Regions from separate parts of the Lysinibacillus sp. FSL K6-1151 genome, predicted to be linked through region 3. Evidence: riboswitches for the same ligand, from Rfam matches in the RefSeq annotation. Region 3 holds a riboswitch; each other region holds the start of a gene.
The links. A riboswitch is a leader RNA that binds a small molecule or an ion and turns the genes downstream of it on or off. The one in region 3 is predicted to bind S-adenosylmethionine.

Region 1: linked by a shared signal. The riboswitch ahead of MHI04_RS21055 (cyclase family protein) and the one ahead of MHI04_RS01010 (methionine ABC transporter ATP-binding protein) in region 3 are both predicted to bind S-adenosylmethionine.
Region 2: linked by a shared signal. The riboswitch ahead of metA (homoserine O-succinyltransferase) and the one ahead of MHI04_RS01010 (methionine ABC transporter ATP-binding protein) in region 3 are both predicted to bind S-adenosylmethionine.
Region 4: linked by a shared signal. The riboswitch ahead of metK (methionine adenosyltransferase) and the one ahead of MHI04_RS01010 (methionine ABC transporter ATP-binding protein) in region 3 are both predicted to bind S-adenosylmethionine.

What each region holds. Positions count from the first base shown of each region.
Region 1 covers NZ_CP152040.1:4,345,447-4,350,664, reverse strand. The annotation lists gene MHI04_RS21075 (hypothetical protein) at 1-17, opposite strand, end outside; gene MHI04_RS21070 (DUF2225 domain-containing protein) at 40-723, opposite strand; gene MHI04_RS21065 (Cof-type HAD-IIB family hydrolase) at 1,060-1,833, shown strand; gene MHI04_RS21060 (DedA family protein) at 1,934-2,530, shown strand; gene MHI04_RS21055 (cyclase family protein) at 2,573-3,310, opposite strand; SAM riboswitch class I at 3,399-3,505, opposite strand; gene MHI04_RS21050 (hypothetical protein) at 3,601-3,999, opposite strand; gene MHI04_RS21045 (helix-turn-helix domain-containing protein) at 4,123-5,218, opposite strand, start outside.
Region 2 covers NZ_CP152040.1:2,464,200-2,469,417, reverse strand. The annotation lists gene MHI04_RS11975 (TrmB family transcriptional regulator) at 1-283, shown strand, start outside; gene MHI04_RS11970 (hypothetical protein) at 305-691, shown strand; gene MHI04_RS11965 (nucleotide excision repair endonuclease) at 744-1,169, opposite strand; SAM riboswitch class I at 1,319-1,429, shown strand; gene metA (homoserine O-succinyltransferase) at 1,539-2,474, shown strand; gene MHI04_RS11955 (endospore germination permease) at 2,515-3,663, opposite strand; gene MHI04_RS11950 (hypothetical protein) at 3,694-3,927, opposite strand; gene MHI04_RS11945 (Ger(x)C family spore germination protein) at 3,932-5,131, opposite strand; gene MHI04_RS11940 (spore germination protein) at 5,157-5,218, opposite strand, start outside.
Region 3 covers NZ_CP152040.1:201,775-206,992, reverse strand. The annotation lists gene MHI04_RS01015 (CaiB/BaiF CoA-transferase family protein) at 1-892, shown strand, start outside; SAM riboswitch class I at 1,147-1,255, shown strand; gene MHI04_RS01010 (methionine ABC transporter ATP-binding protein) at 1,363-2,388, shown strand; gene MHI04_RS01005 (methionine ABC transporter permease) at 2,378-3,040, shown strand; gene MHI04_RS01000 (MetQ/NlpA family ABC transporter substrate-binding protein) at 3,088-3,948, shown strand; gene MHI04_RS00995 (M20 family metallopeptidase) at 3,961-5,166, shown strand.
Region 4 covers NZ_CP152040.1:3,547,934-3,553,151, reverse strand. The annotation lists gene pckA (phosphoenolpyruvate carboxykinase (ATP)) at 1-860, opposite strand, end outside; SAM riboswitch class I at 1,250-1,368, shown strand; gene metK (methionine adenosyltransferase) at 1,626-2,822, shown strand; gene MHI04_RS16950 (gamma carbonic anhydrase family protein) at 3,000-3,512, opposite strand; gene MHI04_RS16945 (alpha/beta hydrolase) at 3,647-4,453, shown strand; gene MHI04_RS16940 (alanine/glycine:cation symporter family protein) at 4,581-5,218, shown strand, end outside.

The sequences.
Region 1 (5,218 bases), 500 kb from region 3:
TTATGGAATAGCAACATAACTAGTCCTCTCCTCGTCAAATCAATTAATGATTTCATTAACTGTTATAGGTTGTTCGTCATATTTATAATTTTCCCAACGATTACGCGCAAGCTTTCGATATTTTGGTGATACATTTCGATCGGCAATTAAACGTGAGAATCCTTTTTTAGCTTCTACAATATCACCGAGTCGAAGGCTTAATTCAGCATGTAAAAACTGGATTCTTTCTCCACCCTCCTGATTGGATGCAAAGGATTTACTATAAAAGTCTCTAGCTGCAAAAAGGTAACGCTTTTCGGATTCCTCATCGGTTTTTAAACGATAAAGCCAAGCAATTTTCAAGGCGAAATTCGCCATTAAAAGGGATTCCTCCATGGAAGCACGTGATACCAAATAAGCAAGCTTAAAACTGACAATGGCATCATCGATTGTACGTTCCTGACAAATATCCATCGGCTTCTGGAGCTCTTTAATGTAAATTTCATCAATGAGTTGCATGAAAGGTCCATATGTCCGTGTCATAGACTTATGGTAGGCATAGCCGCAATGGGGACAAACAGCAACCTCATACAGCAAAGGATTTAAGCCATCATAAACAGGCATGAAATCTGTTTGCTCCTCGATGATTTTATATCGATTAGGGCGTACTTTATAAGTTGTAAAATGCTTTTTGCAAAATTTACAATCTACACTACTTTCATAGTAGTAAATGTTAAATGCCATAAGAATCAACTCCTTTGCAGGCTCTAAAATTTTGTTTCTTTTGCTCTATTTATACGTAAATGTTTATCGTTCAATGTATTTAAGTAGATATCTTTTATTTTAACAATTCTGTGTTCTTTGGTATACTCCTTTAGAATTATTAAAATAAAAATATTCATCTGTTTTATAGTTAATTGTCATTAAATCTATGCTTGTAATAGTATTTATCGGTGCTGTTAATGTAAGTTATAGAGTTTGCTGAAAGTTTGTCAAAATACTTTCATACTTTTCATTAAGTATAAGGAATGAATTAAATGTTTGTGATTCTAAAGTACTGTTTTATAAAGGCGGCTTAAGATGAATTATAATATCATATTTTTTGATATGGATGGAACACTGATTAATTACGAGGATGGCTGTGTGGAAGAAAGCACAAAGAAGGCCATTCAACTTTTGCAGGAGAGAGGAATTCACCTTGTAGCGGCTACAGGAAGACCTTTATCGATGTGTCAGGAGATACAAGCGCTAGGGATTGAAACCTTTATTACAGCAAATGGGGCATATGTGAAACATAAGGATTTAATCATACATAAAACACCTATTGCTAAAGATATTGTTCAAAATGTACAAGCTTTTGCACGTGAACAGCAGCATAGCCTCACATTTTTTACAGAGCAACTATCGATGAATGGCATTCAGCATCCAGCTGCTTTCAATGCGATGCAGGCAACTCTATCTTTACGAAATTTTCCGGTTGTGAATGAAAAAATTGTGGATGAAGAAGTTTTTCTCATGTGTCTATATGCAGATGAGGAGGCTGAAAAAAGATATGCTAGCCAATTTCCGCATATATTTTGGCAGCGATGGCATCCTTATATTGTAAATGTATTACAGCAGGATGTTGCCAAATCGATAGCTGTTGAAGCGGTACTAGACCATTTTAACATTGGTCCTGAGAATGCTATTGCTTTTGGAGATGGGGATAATGATATTGATATGTTAGAGCATGTAGGGCTAGGTATCGCGATGGGAAATGGTAGCGCAGCTCTAAAAGCAGTTGCGAATTTTGTTACAAAGAGTTCCACTGAAGGTGGTATTGACTTTGCTTTACGGCAGTTTCAAATGATATAAAGCTGCTGAAGGTCTTAAAGTCGATGCTTCAGGTTCTCTTAGATCTATTGAAGGAACTTGTTAATCAATGAGTTTTAATAAATTTTGGGTGGGGTGTTATATGGCACATCATGTGCAATCTCTAATTGAACATTACGGGTATTTGGGTATTATCGTGATCCTAATTGGAGGCATTGTTGGGTTGCCACTACCTGATGAGGTCTTTCTAACATATGTTGGCTACAGTGTTTATATAGAAAGCCTTGAACACATTCCCGCTTTAGTAAGTGCAATGATTGGTGCAGTTGGCGGTATTACCTTAAGCTACTATATCGGCTATCGTTTTGGCTTACCATTATTGCAGAAATATGGACCCAAAATTCATATTACGGAGCAAAAAATTGATTTTACAAAACAACTGTTTACTAAAATTGGGCCAACTTTATTATTAATAGGCTATTTTATACCTGGTGTACGGCATCTGACAGCCTATATTGCGGCAATTAATAATTATCCATATAGAAAGTTTGCTTTTTTTGCCTATACAGGGGCATTTATCTGGACTTTCACATTTATAACGTTAGGGAGGATGCTTGGGGAGAAGTGGCGGTTTGTTGGTTATTATTTATCTCATTATAGTATTTATCTTATCCTATTGTTTGGCCTCGTAATGCTCATCGTTTACTATCTATTCAAAAAAAGAAATATACGAAAATAAAGGTCTGTATGATTCAACACATGAATCGTACAGACCTTTGTGTTATGGCAAAATAGCAAATGAGCGTACAGGGAATCCAGATGCCTTTTCAGGCTTAGGGACGATATTGAAGATAATTGCCCCCTTCGCAGGTAGCTTGTCCAAGTTAGTCATCAACTCAATTTGATAGATGTTTTGTTCAAGCACGAAGTATTCGCCATCTAGCTTACCATTTTTGTGAAAATCAGCGGCTGAATCAGTATCAAATGTTTCATGGCCAAGTGCACTTATTTGACGTTCCTTCAATAAAAATTGTAAAGCCTCTAAGCCCCAGCCTGGTATATGGTTATGTCCATCCATATCTTGGTTACTAAATGCCTCTTTATCTGGCCAGCGCTTACTCCAATCCGTACGTAGCGCTACAAAGGTACCTGCTTCAATTACTCCATGTTGTGCTTCAAAATCAAAAATATCTTGCACACTTAGCGAGAAGTCATGATTGCTAGCAGCTTCTCGTGATTTATCAATAACGACAAGAGGAAGAACTAGTTCTTTTAGTTCTAATTCTTCTAGATAGCGGGAGTCTCGCACAAAATGAATGGGTGGGTCGATATGTGTGCCATATTGTCCTGGGAACGTGAATTGTTGTGCGAAGAACCCGTCATCATGAGAGAATAATGTTTCAAATTTAGCATCTTCAAACATAAAAAAATGTGGGGAATTAGGGCCGAATGTATGTGTTAAATCAACCCATTGTTTTGATTTTAATAATTGTAATGCTTGTAAAAGTTGGTTTGACATTGATTTCACTGCTTTCTGTTAAAATTAGTAGAACATAAAAAAGAGTCCCCTTAGAAGAGGACTCCAGAATAAGCAACGGTAGTTCTTCTTCTCATCTTTCAGGCTTAAAATTTTGCCAATTGGAATTAGCACCATACTGTTGAGCTGGTTGCTGAGACTTCATCGGGCCAATCCCTCCGTCTCTCTCGATAAGAAAAGTGATATAAGAATTTTCAGAAATAATAATAAAAACACTTTAGCATAGAATTTTATAGTTTACAAGTTCGATAGAGATATAAGGGTAAATTTTTTTACCAACTTAAATTTATGGTTATGCCACAACAACCATTATCCATAAGACGTATTCTGAAATTGTCTGGTGTATAATTTGCATCAAATTTCATCGTAATGCCTGTTGATGTGATTAATTTATCAACCTCTGTTTTATTTGAAAGCTGTGCAGCATTCATTAGATCATGTGCAAATTGTTGAGAGCTATCAATTTTATCCGTAAGCAATTGAGCCTGTTGCATGATCGCCTTTATCCGTGTAGCTGACATTTTTAATTTATGTGTGTCGACAGGTGGAAAGGGGGTAGTGTTCGGCATTGCCAAATGTTGAGGAATAGGTCTAACGGCAAGCTGCTGGGCAAGTGGCGACGTTGGGTAATGATAAGGATGAACAAAGTACGGATAAGGATTGTAATACAATGTAATTCCTCCTATCCTATAGCTGATATCTTATCTTATGTAGCTAAACGTCTTTAGGTGTTATTTTGCAGTGCAATGTCTGTCCTAATCATTTAAAAAGGAAGCCAAAGTGAGCTTCCTCTTTTAGCCGAGAACATGTAAGACATCATCAATTTTTTTACTATGAGACAGAATACCGTAATTCATCCATGTTAAAAAATCCACTTCATATACACAGTTGGTTTTAACTGCAGCTAGATTTTTCCACATAGAAGTTTTTAAAATCGTACGCTCCTCGTTCTCGTAAATGGAATGTTGTTTATCAAAAGTAATAAATAAATGATCCGCATCTAATTGCAGCAATTGATCAAATGTCAGTGGTGCTTTACGTTGATTGTGCGGAATACTCCAGACAAGTGGATGTGGCATTAAACCGAGGTCACGATATAAAATTGGCCCCGTATAGCCACATTCAGGACCCGCATATAGAGTAATGCCAATGGCTGAAATGCGAAGAAATGCCACACTTTGCCCATAAACGGATTTACTAAGAATTCCTTTTGCTTGCTGTACCTTATCCTCATATTGTAGGATCACGTCTTGCATCAAGGCGGTTTTTCCTGTTAAATCAGCAATCTTAAACAAAGTAGACTGCCAGTTCTCTCCAGGATGTGAGATATGACAGATGGGAGCTACTTCATTTAAATGATGACAGGATTCCCATCGCTCTATACCTGCATCTAGCATAATTAATGTTGGTTTATAGTGAAGGAGTCGATCCATTTCTCCATTTTGTACATCGATATCAGGCACTTCTTGTAGACCTAAATAGTCTTGTTTTCCCCATTTTGGATGACTGAATTGAGCAATTGGTGTAATCCCAAGGGCGACAAAGAAATCTTCTAAGAATGGTGCAAATACACGTAGATTGCTGCTTTGGTTTCTTCGATATTGTCCTGGAGAGATGCCGACATGTTCTTTAAAACGACGATTGAAATAATACTCATTATTAAATCCGATAGACTGACTAATTTCAAATACCCGATCATTTGTTGTCATTAATAATTGCTTGGCTTTTTCAATGCGAATGTTATTTAAATAGTGAAGAGGGATTTGCCCTGTAATCTCTTTGAACATACGGGTATAATTCCATCTTGGAACATCAGCTAGCTCTGCCAACTGCTCGACAGTCCACTCTTTTTCAAAATGTTTATGCAAATAGTTAATGGATTGCTCAACA
Region 2 (5,218 bases), 2.3 Mb from region 3:
AGGGGAACAGCTAGAGTCGATTGACCAGCATAGAGCTACACACTACACGAAAAAAACGTCTACACCACATTGGTTTATTTTATCGGTAGATGGTCAGGAAATGATTTATGGTCACTCTCCATCTACGCAAGAAATGGCCTTTATCACCAATGACCCTGTCCATATTTATTTGTTAGAGGATTATGTTTGGCATGACGTCCTTATCAATCGATTGGTAAAACGTGATGATCAGGAATTAGAAGACTGGATTGCTAAGGAGCGTAAAGCTTTTTTCTTAGAATAGTCATAAGGGAAGGGGAGTAACGTGAAAAAATTCGTGTTGCTAGGTTTAATGAGCTTATTAATGTTAGGAGCATGTAACGCTAAAACGCCTACCAAATCACTAATGATTCATGAGCTAACTGTCGTTCCAGACAATATTCAACAAAAAATTGAGGCTAATGATAAGATTCAATTATTGTATGAAGATGACTCTACGTATTATCTTGTTTATTATTCGAAAGGGAATGTGCTGGCAAGTATTGCGGCTGAAGAAAATAGTCAAGTCATCCAACTGAAAGAAGGTAGCGAGCAACGAAAAGTGGCTCAACCCTATGTATATAAAATCATCACCAAAGATCCTGAGCTATACACGATTGATTTGCGAATAAACGGCGAGAGTACGCCAATAGATCGCGTAACCTCTATATAAGACAAAAACCGAAATCCCATTAAATGAGATTTCGGTTTCTTTACAAGATATCTTAATAAAAGACTTTCTCTACATTGTATTTGGAGCGGAAAGTGTTAATCGCATATGTTTCGTAAATTTCACGTTCCATTGGATCTTCTACTTCATAGACCTCAATTTTGAACACTTCATCACGATGATTTTTCATCGGAGATACATTGTCCTCGAAATGCTTTTTAATACGTTGACGAATTTTACGTGCTTTGCCGACAAATAATAGCTCATTCTTGTCATTATAGAATAAAAAAATGCCGCCTTTATCACGTGTGATTTTATGGAAGTCAATAAAACCAAAGTATGGTGTGATAGGCACATCACCAGGTTTTACTTCTTGTTCACGTTGACGGATGACTACATCAGGTTTTGGAAATTCAATTTTAATCAAAGTATTCACGTTCCTCTCTGTTACTAAAGTTATATGGTAACATAAATACGGCATGTTTACCATAAATTTTAAATGTAGAAACACTACTTATAGCAAGCTTAGTGTACATCAAATAAACGAGGAACATGCATTTGAATCACAAAATATTCTATGAATTATTGATATTCTAACTAATTCATGCTACAATTCGATGTAATTAAATAATCTTATCAAGAGAAGCTGAGGGATTTGGCCCGATGACGCTTCAGCAACCTCTAACAATTGTTAGAAAGGTGCTAATTCCAGCGAAGGATTTTTCCTTTGAGAGATAAGAGTGGACGTGAAAAAATCCTTCTCATTCTATCTCGTATGGAATGAGGAGGATTTTTTAATTTGTCAGCAAGGTTTGCTAAAAGAGAGTGATCAAAGAGAGGGGAACGCAAGATGCCAATTAATATTCCGAAAAATTTACCAGCTGGAGAACATTTACGTGAGGAAAAAATCTTCGTCATGGAAGAGGACCGTGCGAAAACACAGCAAATTCGTCCGTTAAACATATTAATATTGAATTTAATGCCCGAAAAAGAAAAAACGGAGCTTCAATTACTACGTTTATTAGGGAATACACCGCTACAGGTAAATATAACCTTTTTAAATACGGCCACACATGAGTCGAAAAACGTCAGTAAATCACATTTACAGCTATTTTACACAACGTTCAACCAAATTCGTCACCGTCGCTATGATGGGATGATTATTACAGGAGCACCTGTAGAAAAAATGGCCTTTGAAGAAGTTAACTATTGGCGGGAAATTTCAGAAATTATGGACTGGTCCAAAAAGAATGTGACATCCGTTTTACATATCTGTTGGGGGGCACAGGCGGCACTGTATCATCATTATGGGATAGGAAAGGTAGAACTTTCAGCTAAATGCTCAGGTGTCTATTCCCATGTAATCACCGATTTAACAGTGGATTTAGTACGTGGCTTCAGTGATTTATTTACCGCTCCACATTCACGCTATACTTCTGTTTCGATCGACGAGGTTCGCAATCATCCAGACTTACGATTATTATCCTATTCAGAGGATGCAGGTGTGTTCATCGTCCAATCAAAAGATAATAAAAACATTATGATTACAGGGCATCTGGAGTATGATGCGACAACATTAGCCGATGAATATAGCCGTGATGTCGCAAAGGGCATAGATATCGCTGTTCCTGTGAATTACTTCCCGAATGATGATCCATCACAGGAGCCAATGAATACATGGCGTGCCCATACGCATTTATTATTCTCTAACTGGTTGAACTACTATGTTTACCAAGAAACACCATACGAATGGGATTTTGTAGATGAAATTGAATATCATATTTAATTAATAAAAAGTCTAATTTCTTTTCTCACCATAAAAGAAATTAGACTTTTTGATTGTCATTCGTTGTTTCTGTATTAGGCGTTTCGGTACTTTGAGCTTTGGTTTTGCGATTTCGTATAACTGCGACAATCAATAAAAGTATCGGTAATAAAATGGTGATTATAAAAGAAAAGATTGGCCAAATTTCATTATTGTAATTGGTTGAATGTACAATGTCTGGATGAATAATTTGAGAAAGCCCAATGACAATTAGACCCATCGGTAATATGAGAGGGCGATGATCCTTGATTTTTAAAATTTGCGCAAGACCGACAACAGTCGTATAGAAATACATAAATGTGCGAATATAAATAGATGAAATCCACATAAAGGCCATGATGATTTCAATGCGCTGCAAAAAATTCCCTATCGATATTCTTTGCGCTAAGGCATAGCTAGGAAATGTTCTAGATGACGTATTCTCAGGTCCTAAAACAAGAATCGATAGCACAATCAACGTAATTAAGACGATGCCACCGAGGATTGTCCCAAAATATAACCCTTTCTGTGCAGATGGCTGTACATTGACACCAGCAGGATACAGTATTAATAACACCAGTAGTGGAAAGGAAAAGATACTCATAAAGCGTGCAATACTATAAAGCATAGATGTTTTGGTTGCTTCTAATAAGGGTTGAATGTTCTCAAAATGAATTTGAGGCGTAATACAAACCATAAAAAAAATAAAAATAAAGACAAATGCTGGAAAAATAATTTCTGCTGAACGGGCAAAGGTCTCAATGCCTAAATAAGCAGCGTACATAATGATAATACTAAACATCAAGGCAAATGCTAATGTCGGAGTCTCCGGCATGACTTCGGTTTTCATAAAAATACCGATAAAATAGAGTAATTCTCCAGCAGATAGAAAGGTTAAGATTAGGAAACAACTGGCTGTGATTTTTCCAAAAAAACGACCAAGAATTTTTTCATTTGCCTCTACAAAATTAAGTGACGGTGTTTGGTTGGCTAGTGTTAAAAATAATTTAACGGCCAGCAGGCTAAGGACAACTCCAATGCAGGCGGCAATCCATGCATCTTGCTTAGCGGCACCCGTAATACTAGAAGGGATAATTAAAATTGCCGTTCCGATAGAATAGAGGAATGTAATGATTGTAAATTGTCTTGAACTAATAATCTCTTTTTCCATCGAGCAACCCTCCATTTTTTATCCTTCTATCTATTTTGTTAATGACACAATATAATCTTTAATTGGTGTAAAGATAAAGGTAATCAAATCCAATGGGCTTGGAATATGGATTTTTAGCGCATTTCCCATATTCAAAGCCGTTCCGATGAGAAGCAAAATAGAAAATACGACAATGGTTTTTGAATCATGCTGCTTTTTTAGCTTTGGTATAAAAATAAGTGCTAGGATCATTGAAATGATAAAGATGGCTACAGCTAGCACCATTTCGTTACTCCTCCTTTGGCTTGTTTAATAATGAATTTTGCATCGTACCTAAACCTTGTGTCGTTACTTTCACTTGCACATCTACCGCCAAATCTGGAAAGATGGAAGCCCACTCATCCTTAATTTTTTTCCACTGTTTTGGATCTGCACGATGTAAGGCATCACCGAAACCAAACACATCAACCTCATATTGCTGTTGTATTTTCTCCAATGTTTTTTGAATTCGTTCATCAATGCCCTTAGCTGTTTTTTTATTGACATAATCAATGGATTTATTTTTTGTAAGATCGATATCACATTCGACCTCTCCTATGTTCTGCTCAACATTAATACGGACATCAATTTTCGGCATTCCGTTATCAAAAGACCCTTTCACTTTTGTTGTGGATTGAGTGATTTCAGATGATAGAGTTCCTTTCTTTGGGCAGGCTATGATTTCGATCGTACTCTGTATTTTATCATTCAGGAAACTAACGCTTTTACTTTCTCCCTCAGTCAATAGTCCAATATATTTATCCCCTTTAAAGACCGCTAATCCTGCATACTGCAACAGCACAGGCGTTTTAACTCGTTGCACATTTGTTTGATCTACACCTAATTTCTTATCACCATGTACTTCAATAGCAGTAATTAATGCCCCTTTATGCTTAGTCGTTAATGTATTGACTAACTCATCTATATTGACAGCTATTGTGGCGCCCCAAGCTTTTTCAGAGACATCAAGGGAATTTAACATTTTATTAGCGGGTATCTTTTCAATGGGTGTTAGTACATTTAACACTTCCTTCGCTGTCGCTTCATGAGACATAATGACATCGAAATCCTTACGAAATTCATGGTCCCTTACAATTAAATCAAGTGAATCACTAATTCCTTCTTTTGCTAGATCTTCCCCTAAAACAACCACTTGAAGATGGGCAAAATACGGTTTTCGGGCAGCGTTGGTTGTCATTTTTCGAATTGCCTCAAAGATGGTCTCGCCTCTCGAATGATAGCTAACGACAGGAGAGCGTTGCGTGGAAGCCTGTCGCATCGAAATTTCACTTGGATCAACAATTTGAACGGTAATCTCATATTCTTCGTCTATTTTGTCAATACCCAGTGCTACGACAATGGCTAATTCATTTAATTCACGCTTACTCCAGCAGCCACTTAACAGTAAAGTGAGGATACATAGTAAGCAAATCACTTTTATTTTTGCCATATTCCATTCCTCATTTATCCAGTAGTTATTTCCTGCCCTTTACATTGACATATTTATGTCCTCTAACAATATTTTTTTGATTAACTA
Region 3 (5,218 bases):
TGGTGTCATGCAACGCCTTGGCATTGGCTATGAAGCTCTAAAGGAAATAAATCCAAAGGTTATCTATTGTGCGATTACTGGTTACGGACAAACTGGACCTTATAGCAATCGACCTGGACACGATAATAACTATTTATCTTTAGCAGGCTTACTCGATTATTCACGCCATAAGGATAAAAAGCCTGTCTCCATGGGGGTTCAACTAGCTGATATAGCTGGAGGGACAATGCATGCCGCAATTGGGGTACTGGCTGCTGCCCTTCATCGTGAAAAAACAGGCGAAGGACAATTCATAGATATTAGTATGACAGATGCTGTCTTTTCGCTGAATGCTATGTATGGTGCTGCGTTTATTGGGGGTGGTCGTGTACCACAGCCAGAGCAAGAAATTTTAAACGGAGGCAGTTACTATGATTTTTACAAAACAAAAGATGGACGCTTCTTCTCTGTCGGTAGCTTAGAACCTCAATTTCGTAAACTGCTCTGTGAAGCACTCGACATTCCTGAGTTGATTGATAATACCTTTAATGATTCTTACTATACGCAAATACGCTTTAAAGAGGCTGTTCATGATGCCTTTCTATCAAAGACATATGAGGAATGGCTTGAGGTATTTAACGAGGATTTTGAAGGTTGTGTAGAGCCTGTACTCACTTTTCCAGAAGCATGTGAGCATCCACAGTTGAAGGCTCGCGGCATGATCGTCGATATTCCAAAAAGCGATGGCACCATGCAACAGCAAATTGCTTCTGCCTTTAAATTTGATGGCACTGAGCCTGAGTACAAGTATGTCGGTGCCAAGCTTGGAGAGCATAATGAAGAAGTATTAACTGCACTTGGCTATAATGATGAACAAATTGCTAGTTTACGAGAAAAGGGCGTTTTAGAATAACGGAAAGGTTCAATTTGGAAGTAGGCAATTTTCAAATTGAACCTTTTTATGGCTGCCTGCTCATTGACATCCTCAGTAACATAAGCATAAATTATTTCACTAGAAAAAACGCGGCTACCAATGTACTCCTGCTGTTATAACAGTAAATGGATTTATTTTTCTAATAAAACTTTTTAAAAGAAATGTTGACATATAATTCATCAAGCATTATAGTATTGTTTAAATCTTAACAGACAATTAAATACGATAATTTCTTCTTATCCAGAGAGACTGAGGGACAGGCCCAATGAAGTCTCGGCAGCGGGTTATTAACATAATACCGTGCCAATTCCTGCAAATGTACTTACATTTGAAAGATGAGAAGGAAGTAGTTTCTTCAATAGTGGGGACCTTCCTTTTTTCTTAATCGATAAGAACAAAAGGAAGGTCCTTTTTGTTCTTTATTTTTAAATAGGGAGTTGAGCAAGTAAATGATTGAATTTCAGAATGTAGCGAAAACCTTTAAATTTGGTGATCGTGAAGTGAATGCAGTGAAAGATGTATCTCTTTCAATTCAGCAAGGAGAGATTTTTGGAATTATTGGATTTAGTGGTGCAGGAAAGAGCACATTATTGCGGCTTGTGAATCTATTAGAAAGTCCAACCCACGGCACTGTTCAAGTACAAGGTGTTGATATTAATTCGCTCACACCAAAAGAGGTAAGAAAGCTGAGAAGAAGAATCGGCATGATTTTTCAAAATTTCAACTTATTCTCCTCAAGAACGGTAGCTGGAAATGTAGCCTATCCACTTAAGCTGGCGGGAGTGCCTAAAAAAGAAATTAATGAAAGAGTTGCAGAACTTCTTAGTTTTGTTGGTCTTACAGAAAAAGCGAACGATTACCCTGAGCAATTATCTGGAGGCCAAAAACAGCGGGTTGGCATTGCGAGGGCGCTTGCTACCTCCCCTGATATATTAATTTGTGATGAAGCAACCTCAGCGCTCGATCCAGATACAACTGGGGAAATTCTCCGCCTTCTCAAAAAAGTAAACAAGGATTTAGGAATCACTATTTTGCTAATCACACATGAGATGAATGTCATCCAACAAATATGTGACAGAGTAGCAGTCATGGAAAATGGAGCAGTAATTGAATCTAATTCAGTTTTTGATATATTTACAAATCCACAGCATTTAACGACTCAACGGTTTATTCAATCGGTTCAGCAAGATCGACCATCTGCATCTCTATTAGAGGAATGGAGAAAAAAAGGCGGCAAAAATTTATACCGTGTTATTTTTAAAGGTGATATTGCTAGCGATCCTATCCTTTCTCGCGTAACAAGAAAATTTGATGTGGACGTTAATATCGTCTATGGCTCTGTCCGAGAAATTCAGGAGAAGTTCTATGGGAACTTGCTCGTCTCATTTGAGGGACATAGCGATAAAATACCTAGTGTTCTTACTGAATTACAAGACATTGTAACTGTTGAGGAGGTAAAATTCAATGAAGGTTGATTGGACGACTTTTTGGCCCCGTATTTTTGAATCTACGGGTGAAACGATTTTAATGGTTATTATAACCCTTATCTTCGGTTCTATTCTTGGTATAACAATAGGTTTACTACTATATGTGACACGAAAAGGAAATATTTTAGAGAACAAATTCGTGTTTCAATTGTTAAATTTTTTAATTAATATTATTCGCCCAGTTCCATTTATTATTTTTCTAGTGGCCATTAGCCCATTAACAAGAATGGTTGTTGGAACAACGATTGGTACGTGGGCAGCAATCTTTCCAATGACGATTGCCTCATCATTTGGTATTGCGAGAGTAGTAGAGAATAACTTAGTTAGCATTGACCCTGGGGTAATTGAAGCCGCAAAGGCAATGGGAGCAAGTCCTCTACAAATTATTTTTACTGTATTAATTCCAGAGGCACTTGGACCGTTAATTTTAGGCTTAACGTTTGTGACAGTCGGTTTAATAGATTTCTCTGCAATGGCTGGTACAGTTGGCGGAGGCGGTTTAGGTCATATTGCAATGACATATGGTTATCAACGCTTTGATGGAAGTGTCATGCTTGTGACCGTTATTATTCTTATTATTCTTGTACAAATTGCGCAGTGGATTGGGAATAAGCTATCAAGAAAAATTATGCGACGGTAAGAAGGACATTTTTCATTTGAATAAAACAACGAAAGAGGAGATTAATAATGAAAAAGTGGTTTAGTATTTTATTAGTTTTAACAGCCGTATTAGCATTGGCTGCCTGTGGGTCTGATTCAGCTACAGATAATGCTAAAAAAGAAGAAAAAGTAAAGATTGGTGTAACTGGAACAGATGGTGAAGTATGGCCGATTTTAAAAGAGAAAGCTAAAAAGGAAGGGATTGAAATTGAGCTTGTTGAGTTCTCTGACTATACATTGCCGAATCAGGCATTAGCAAATAAAGAAATTGATATTAATTCCTTTCAGCATATCGCGTTTCTAACACAATTTACTAAAGAAAATAATGTCGATTTAGTTCCAATCGGTGCTACTGTTATTGCTCCAATGGGAATATATTCAGAGAAAGTGAAGGATGTTAACGAAATTAAAAAAGGTGACAAAATTGCTATCCCTGATGACCCTTCCAACCAGGCTCGTGCATTAAGATTATTAGAATCAGCTGGCTTAATTAAATTGGCAGATGATTTTGGTCTCTTCGGTGACCCAAGTAAAATCGTCGACAACCCGAAAGATTTAGACATTTTACCGATTGTAGCTCAACAAACACCACGTGTATTACCAGATGTAGTTGCATCCGTTATTAATAATGGAGTTGCTGGACAAGCTGGGTTTGATCCCGTAAAGGACCCCATTTATCTTGAAGATGCCAACGATCCAAACGCCTTACCTTATGTGAACATTTTTGCTGCACGAGCAGATGATCAAGATAATAAAACATATCAGAGAATTGTCGAGCTGTATCATGAGGAAGACGTAATGAAGGCAGTCGAGGCAGAAACAAATGGAGGATCTATTGTTGTTGATTTATCAAAAGATGAGTTAATAAAACAAAGCAAAGGACTATAGGGGGAGATAAATATGAGCAAAACTTTATCGGGAATTGAACTAATCCAGGAATCCATTGAAACAAATCAAGCATTGTATATTGAAACTAGCCAGGCAATCCATGCCAATCCAGAAATAGGGAATCAGGAGTTTTTCGCAAGTCAAAAGCATGTAGAAATCTTGACGAATGCAGGATTTAAAGTAGACACAGCCGTTGCTGGACATGAAACCTCCTTTTATGCAGTGAAAGACAGTGGAAAACCTGGTTCAACAATTGCCTTTCTTGCTGAATATGACGCTCTTCCAGGTTTAGGGCATGCCTGTGGTCATAATATTATCGGAACAACGAGTGTCGCAGCCGGAATTGCTCTTTCTAAAACATTAGATGAAACCGGTGGAAGTGTCGTCGTCTTAGGAACACCTGCTGAAGAGGGTGGTCCAAACGGCAGTGCAAAGGGAAGCTTTGTAGCACATGGCTATTTAAAGGAAGTAGATGTCGCTTTAATGATTCATCCAGCAGGAAAAACATCTCTAACAAGCGAAACACTTGCCGTTGATCCACTTGATTTTCATTTTTACGGGAAAGCCGCACATGCATCAGGGGCTCCTGAGGAAGGAATTAATGCATTAGATGCAGTGATCCAGCTTTTTGTTGGGATTAATGCTCTACGCCAGCAGCTTCCTACAGATGTTCGAATTCATGGAATTATTACACATGGTGGGGATGCACCAAACATTATTCCTGAATATGCAGCAGCAAGATTCTTCATTCGTGCGGATTCATGGAAAAAAACAGAGGAGGTATCAGTAAAGGTACGTGCAATTGCTGAAGGTGCTGCACTAGCAACCGGGGCAACGGTAAAAATTGAACGATTCCAAAATGAAGTAAAGGATTTTGTGCTAAATCCTGTACTAGATAATATTTTACAAGAGGAGTTAGAGGCTTTAGGAGAAAAGGTTTGGACAATTCGAGGACAAGGCAAAGGTTCAACAGATGCTGGGAATATTAGCTACGAGGTTCCAACAGCACATCCATATATAAAAATTGGCCCAGACGATCTAATTGGGCATACAAATGAATTTAGAGAAGCTGCTAAATCCCCTGAAGGTGATGCAGCTTTAATAAAAGGAGCAAAAGCACTTGCTTCAGCTGGCTATCGCTTATTAAAAGATAGTGATCTTTTAAGTGAAATAAAAGCTTCTTTTGAGACAGCGAAGGCACAGAAAGAAAACTTCTAAAACTCATTCTAACATTATTTGCATATGGAACAGGGCTGTACCAGAAAGTTGC
Region 4 (5,218 bases), 1.3 Mb from region 3:
TTGTAGATTTCTGGTTCTTTCTCAGCAGAAAGGTTGATTGTTTTTGCATAGCAGCCACCCTCAATGTTGAATACACCATTATCAGACCAGCCGTGTTCATCGTCACCAATTAGCTTACGATCTGGATCAGCGGATAATGTCGTTTTACCAGTACCAGATAGACCGAAGAATAATGCCACATCGCCAGCTTCACCAACGTTTGCTGAACAGTGCATTGAAAGGATACCTTGCTGTGGTAATAAGTAGTTCATGATACCAAAAATAGATTTTTTCATTTCACCAGCATATTCAGTACCACCGATTAAGATCATTTTCTTTTCAAGTGATACAATGATGAAAGTTTCAGAAGCAGTACCATCAACTGCAGGGTCTGCTTTAAAGTTAGGAGCAGAGATGACAGTGAAGTCTGCAACATGAGAAGTTAATTCTTCTTCAGTTGGACGGATAAATAATTGATGAGCAAAAAGGTTGTGCCAAGCGTATTCATTAATTACTTGGATGCTTAATTGTGAATCTTTGTCAGCACCTGCGAAGCCTTTAAATACGAATAACTCGTCACGTTCTTTTAAATATTTTATTACTTTTACATATAAGTTATCGAACACTTCAGAAGAAATCGGTTGGTTGACTTTACCCCAGTCAATTTGATCTTTTGTGCTTTCTTCTTCTACCGTATATTTATCTTTAGGTGAACGACCAGTGTATTTGCCAGTTTCTGCACGAACTGCGCCATCTACTGTTAACATTGCTTCACCACGAGATGTAGCTTTTTCTGCTAATTGTGGTACTGAAAGTTGAACATTAATGTTACCGCCGTTTAATAATTCCTTCAGTTCGTTTGCAATTTCTACTGAATTCATCGATTAAATACCATCCTTTTTTATAGTATTCCCTTGATTTAGAGGGATTTTTTCTTAATTTCAAAAATAGTATAACACAATTGCTTAAATAATCTATACTAATTAAGAAATTATTTTAGAGTTTTTATCACTTTTCAATAAACTGACAAAAAATAATGTTTTTCGAGTAGAATCCGATCAATCCTACTGTAATTAGGCGCAAAAATTGAGCCACACATATGTTACCACAAGTAGCTAGGTATGTTGTAGGGATTAATTTGCTTCTATTTACATCATCATCCAAGTATGAAAAGTTTTTGTGTAATCAGTTCCTTCCTTTCTATACAGTAATACATAAGAAAATATTTGACAACGTTCAACCTTTTCAGTAACATGAAATTGAACGGATACTCTTATCCCGAGCTGGTGGAGGGTCAGGCCCTGTGAAACCCGGCAACCTGCATGTTTTATTTCACATCATGCGTTGGTGCCAACCTGATGCAAGGGAACATCCCTTGAACGATAAGAGTGAAAGGTTACGAAGTCATTATTCCTTTCCTCATGTGCAGTAACGTGAGTAAAGGATTTTTTTATTGCTAAAAAAGAATGTAAAGGTAAGTATATGTAGTTCTTTCCTTATTATAATGACAGATCTTTCGAAATCCTCGTGTTAAAAGCAGCAGTAACGGCTTGAGAGTTCAATCCTTAGGAGCGGACTTGACATGGGTAATGAGTACCGTATTCATACACAACTACTTTTTGTAAGAGTAATAGGAGGAAAACCAAATGACAAACCGTCGACTGTTTACATCAGAGAGTGTAACAGAAGGACATCCAGATAAGATTTGTGACCAAATCTCGGATGCCATTTTAGATGCTATTTTAGCAGAAGATCCAAATGCACGTGTAGCGTGTGAAACAACTGTCACAACAGGATTAGTATTAGTAGCAGGAGAAATAACTACTTCTACTTACGTTGATATTAAAGGTATCGTTCGTGATACTGTAGCAGAAATTGGCTATACACGTGGTAAATATGGCTTTGATGCTGAAAATCTAGCGGTGCTTGTAGCTATTGGCGAACAATCGCCTGATATTGCACAAGGTGTTGACCAAGCTTTAGAGGCTCGTGAAGGCTCTATGACAGATGCTGATATTGAAGCAATTGGTGCTGGTGACCAAGGTCTAATGTTTGGTTATGCATGTAATGAAACACCTGAACTAATGCCATTGCCAATCAGCTTAGCACATAAATTAGCACGCCGATTAACAGAAGTTCGTAAATCAGGTGAATTAGCGTATTTACGTCCTGATGGAAAAACACAAGTAACGATTGAATATGATGACAATAATGTACCTGTGCGAGTGGATACAATTGTTATTTCAACACAACATGATGAAGAAGCAACACTTGAACAAATTCAAGCTGATCTGAAAGAATTTGTTATTGCACCCGTTGTGCCAAGTGAATTATTAGATGCAAACACGAAATACTTTATTAACCCGACTGGCCGTTTTGTTATCGGTGGACCTAAAGGGGACGCTGGTTTAACAGGACGTAAAATCATTGTTGATACATACGGTGGTTATGCACGTCACGGTGGTGGCGCATTCTCTGGTAAGGATGCAACAAAGGTAGACCGTTCAGCGGCTTATGCGGCACGTTATGTAGCAAAAAACATTGTAGCAGCTGGCTTGGCAGAACGCGCTGAGGTACAACTTGCCTATGCGATTGGTGTGGCTCAACCAGTTTCCATTGCGGTTGACACATTTGGTACAGGTAAAGTGAAAGAAAGCGCAATCGTAGAGTGGGTACGTGAGCTATTTGATTTACGTCCAGCAGGTATTATTAAAATGCTAGATTTACGTCGTCCGATTTATAAACAAACGGCAGCTTATGGTCATTTTGGTCGTACAGATTTAAATGTACCATGGGAACAAATCGATAAAGCAGATGCTCTACGAGAAAAGGCACATCTATAAACTATTGAGCTAAAGTAATGAATACATTAGAAAATTATTCTAATGTATTAAAAAGGAAAGGGGCAATATTGTCCCCTTTGTTTTACAAAAAATCCCTCGCTACGATCCGTGAACATTTTGGTTACACGGAAATGCGAGGTATTTTTTTCGTTAATATTGAATTTTTGTGTATATTGTTTACTTCTGAAGGGATTTATAATATTGTCCTTTTTCTGCATATTCGCGCACGATACGTTCCATATCCTCTTTATCTTCTGCATTTAATTCACGGACTACTTTTGCCGGACGACCTAATGCTAAACTATTCGGAGGAATGACTTTACCAGGAGGTACTAGGCTTCCTGCCCCAATAAATGCACCCTCTCCAATCTCTGCCCCGTCTAATATAATGGAGCCCATACCAATTAAAGCATTTTTGCGAATTGTACAGCTATGTAAAGTGACTTGGTGTCCAACTGTTACCTCATCTTCAATAATTAGCGGAAATTTTGGGCTTTGATGTAAGCAACAAAGATCTTGGATACTGACACGTTTCCCAATAATGGTTGGGGAAACATCACCACGAATGACCGTATTAAACCAAATGGTTGTTTCAGCACCAATTGTTACGTCGCCCGTAACAGTTGCGTAATCAGCAATGAAGACAGATGGATCGATCTTTGGCATTTTATCTTTAAATGGATAAATCATGAAAATCGCCTCAATTCTTTCTATAATGTAGTATTATCGTATCAAATACGCAACTTTATGGAAATATAAAATTAAAATGAGCTATTTATTTCGATATAATCAATGTGTAATTATTTTTTAGGAGGACTATGTGAATGTGGAAATGGGAAGCTGAAGGACAAGCAAAGGCTGTGATTGCTATAGTTCATGGTGCATATGAAAATCACCGATGGTATGCATGGCTGATAGAGAAATTAAGATTGGAAGGCTTCCACATAGTCATGGGAGATTTACCTAATCATGGCGTGAATGCAAGGTTTGCTCGTGTCCATGATGAGGACTTCAAATTGTACAATAAATATACAAGAAATCTGATTGAGAATGCTTTTTCATATAATTTACCAACTTTTGTAATAGGACATGGGCTTGGAGCAACGTTAGTTCTTCACACAATGCAAAAGAAGCAATATGAATGTGCAGGCATTATTTTGACATCACCGTGGCTGCAATTAAAGCTTTTACCAGGTAAATTATCAAATGCTTTAACGAGTCTAAGTGCATTGACTGCAAATGTTAAAATGACTCACAATATTTCATATGAGAACCTTACACGCAATGTTGAAGGTAGGGACGAAATGAAAGATGAGGTACCATTCATGTCAGTCGTTTCAGTGAAATGGTATCGAGAGCTTCAGCAGATGATGAAAAATTTAGTGATGCTTCCAAAAGGTGAATTTCCGAATATGCCTATGCTCATTATGACAGCTGAGAAAGATAAAATTACGGAAACACGACAAACTCGAAATTGGCTCCATCAACAAGAGTTTACAGAGTTTCAATTTAAAGAATGGGCAAATTGCTATCACAATTTATTTCACGAAGTAGAACGAGAAGAGATTTTTATGTATATTCGTGATTTTATTAATAATGCTCTTCGAAGAATCGGTTATATCATTAAATAGGTTTTATCCCTTCCATTTACTAGAAGACTTACTTAAATATTGTTACTTAAATATAATGTTGTAATTTTCAGAAAAGTGTAATACTATAATGACTTAAAGTATGGTATTTTCAAATTGGAGGGGTAAAATGGAGGTAATCGTTGGTAAGTTGAATGGTATTTTATGGGGACCGTGGTTTATTTATGGTATTTTATTGATTGGACTTTTTTTCTCAATCATCACAAGGTTTCTGCAAGTAAGACACATTAAAGACATGTTTGTTTTAATGTTTAAAGGGGAGAAATCGGAAAAGGGGATTTCATCTTTCCAAGCAATGTCGATTGCATTATCAGGCCGTGTAGGAACTGGTAATATTGCTGGTACTGCAACTGCAATTGGGATGGGGGGACCTGGTGCTGTCTTTTGGATGTGGGCAATCGCTTTCATTGGTGCGGCTACCGCATATGTAGAGTCAACATTAGCACAAATCTATAAAGAAGAAAAAGATACGGAATATCGTGGTGGACCAGCCTTTTACATAGAAAAGGGAATGGGTCAAAAATGGTTTGCAGTTATTTTTGCTGTAGCTGCGTTGATTGCAATGCTAATTTTAATGCCAGGTGTGCAGTCTAACGCCATTGCAGGAGCTGTTGAAAACGCTTTTGGTCTGGATACATGGATTACAGGACTGATTATTGTAGTGTTGTTAGGTGCTATTATTATTGGGGGAGTTAAATCTATCGCGAATGCTGCCCAAATCATTGTACCGTTCATGGCATTAGCATA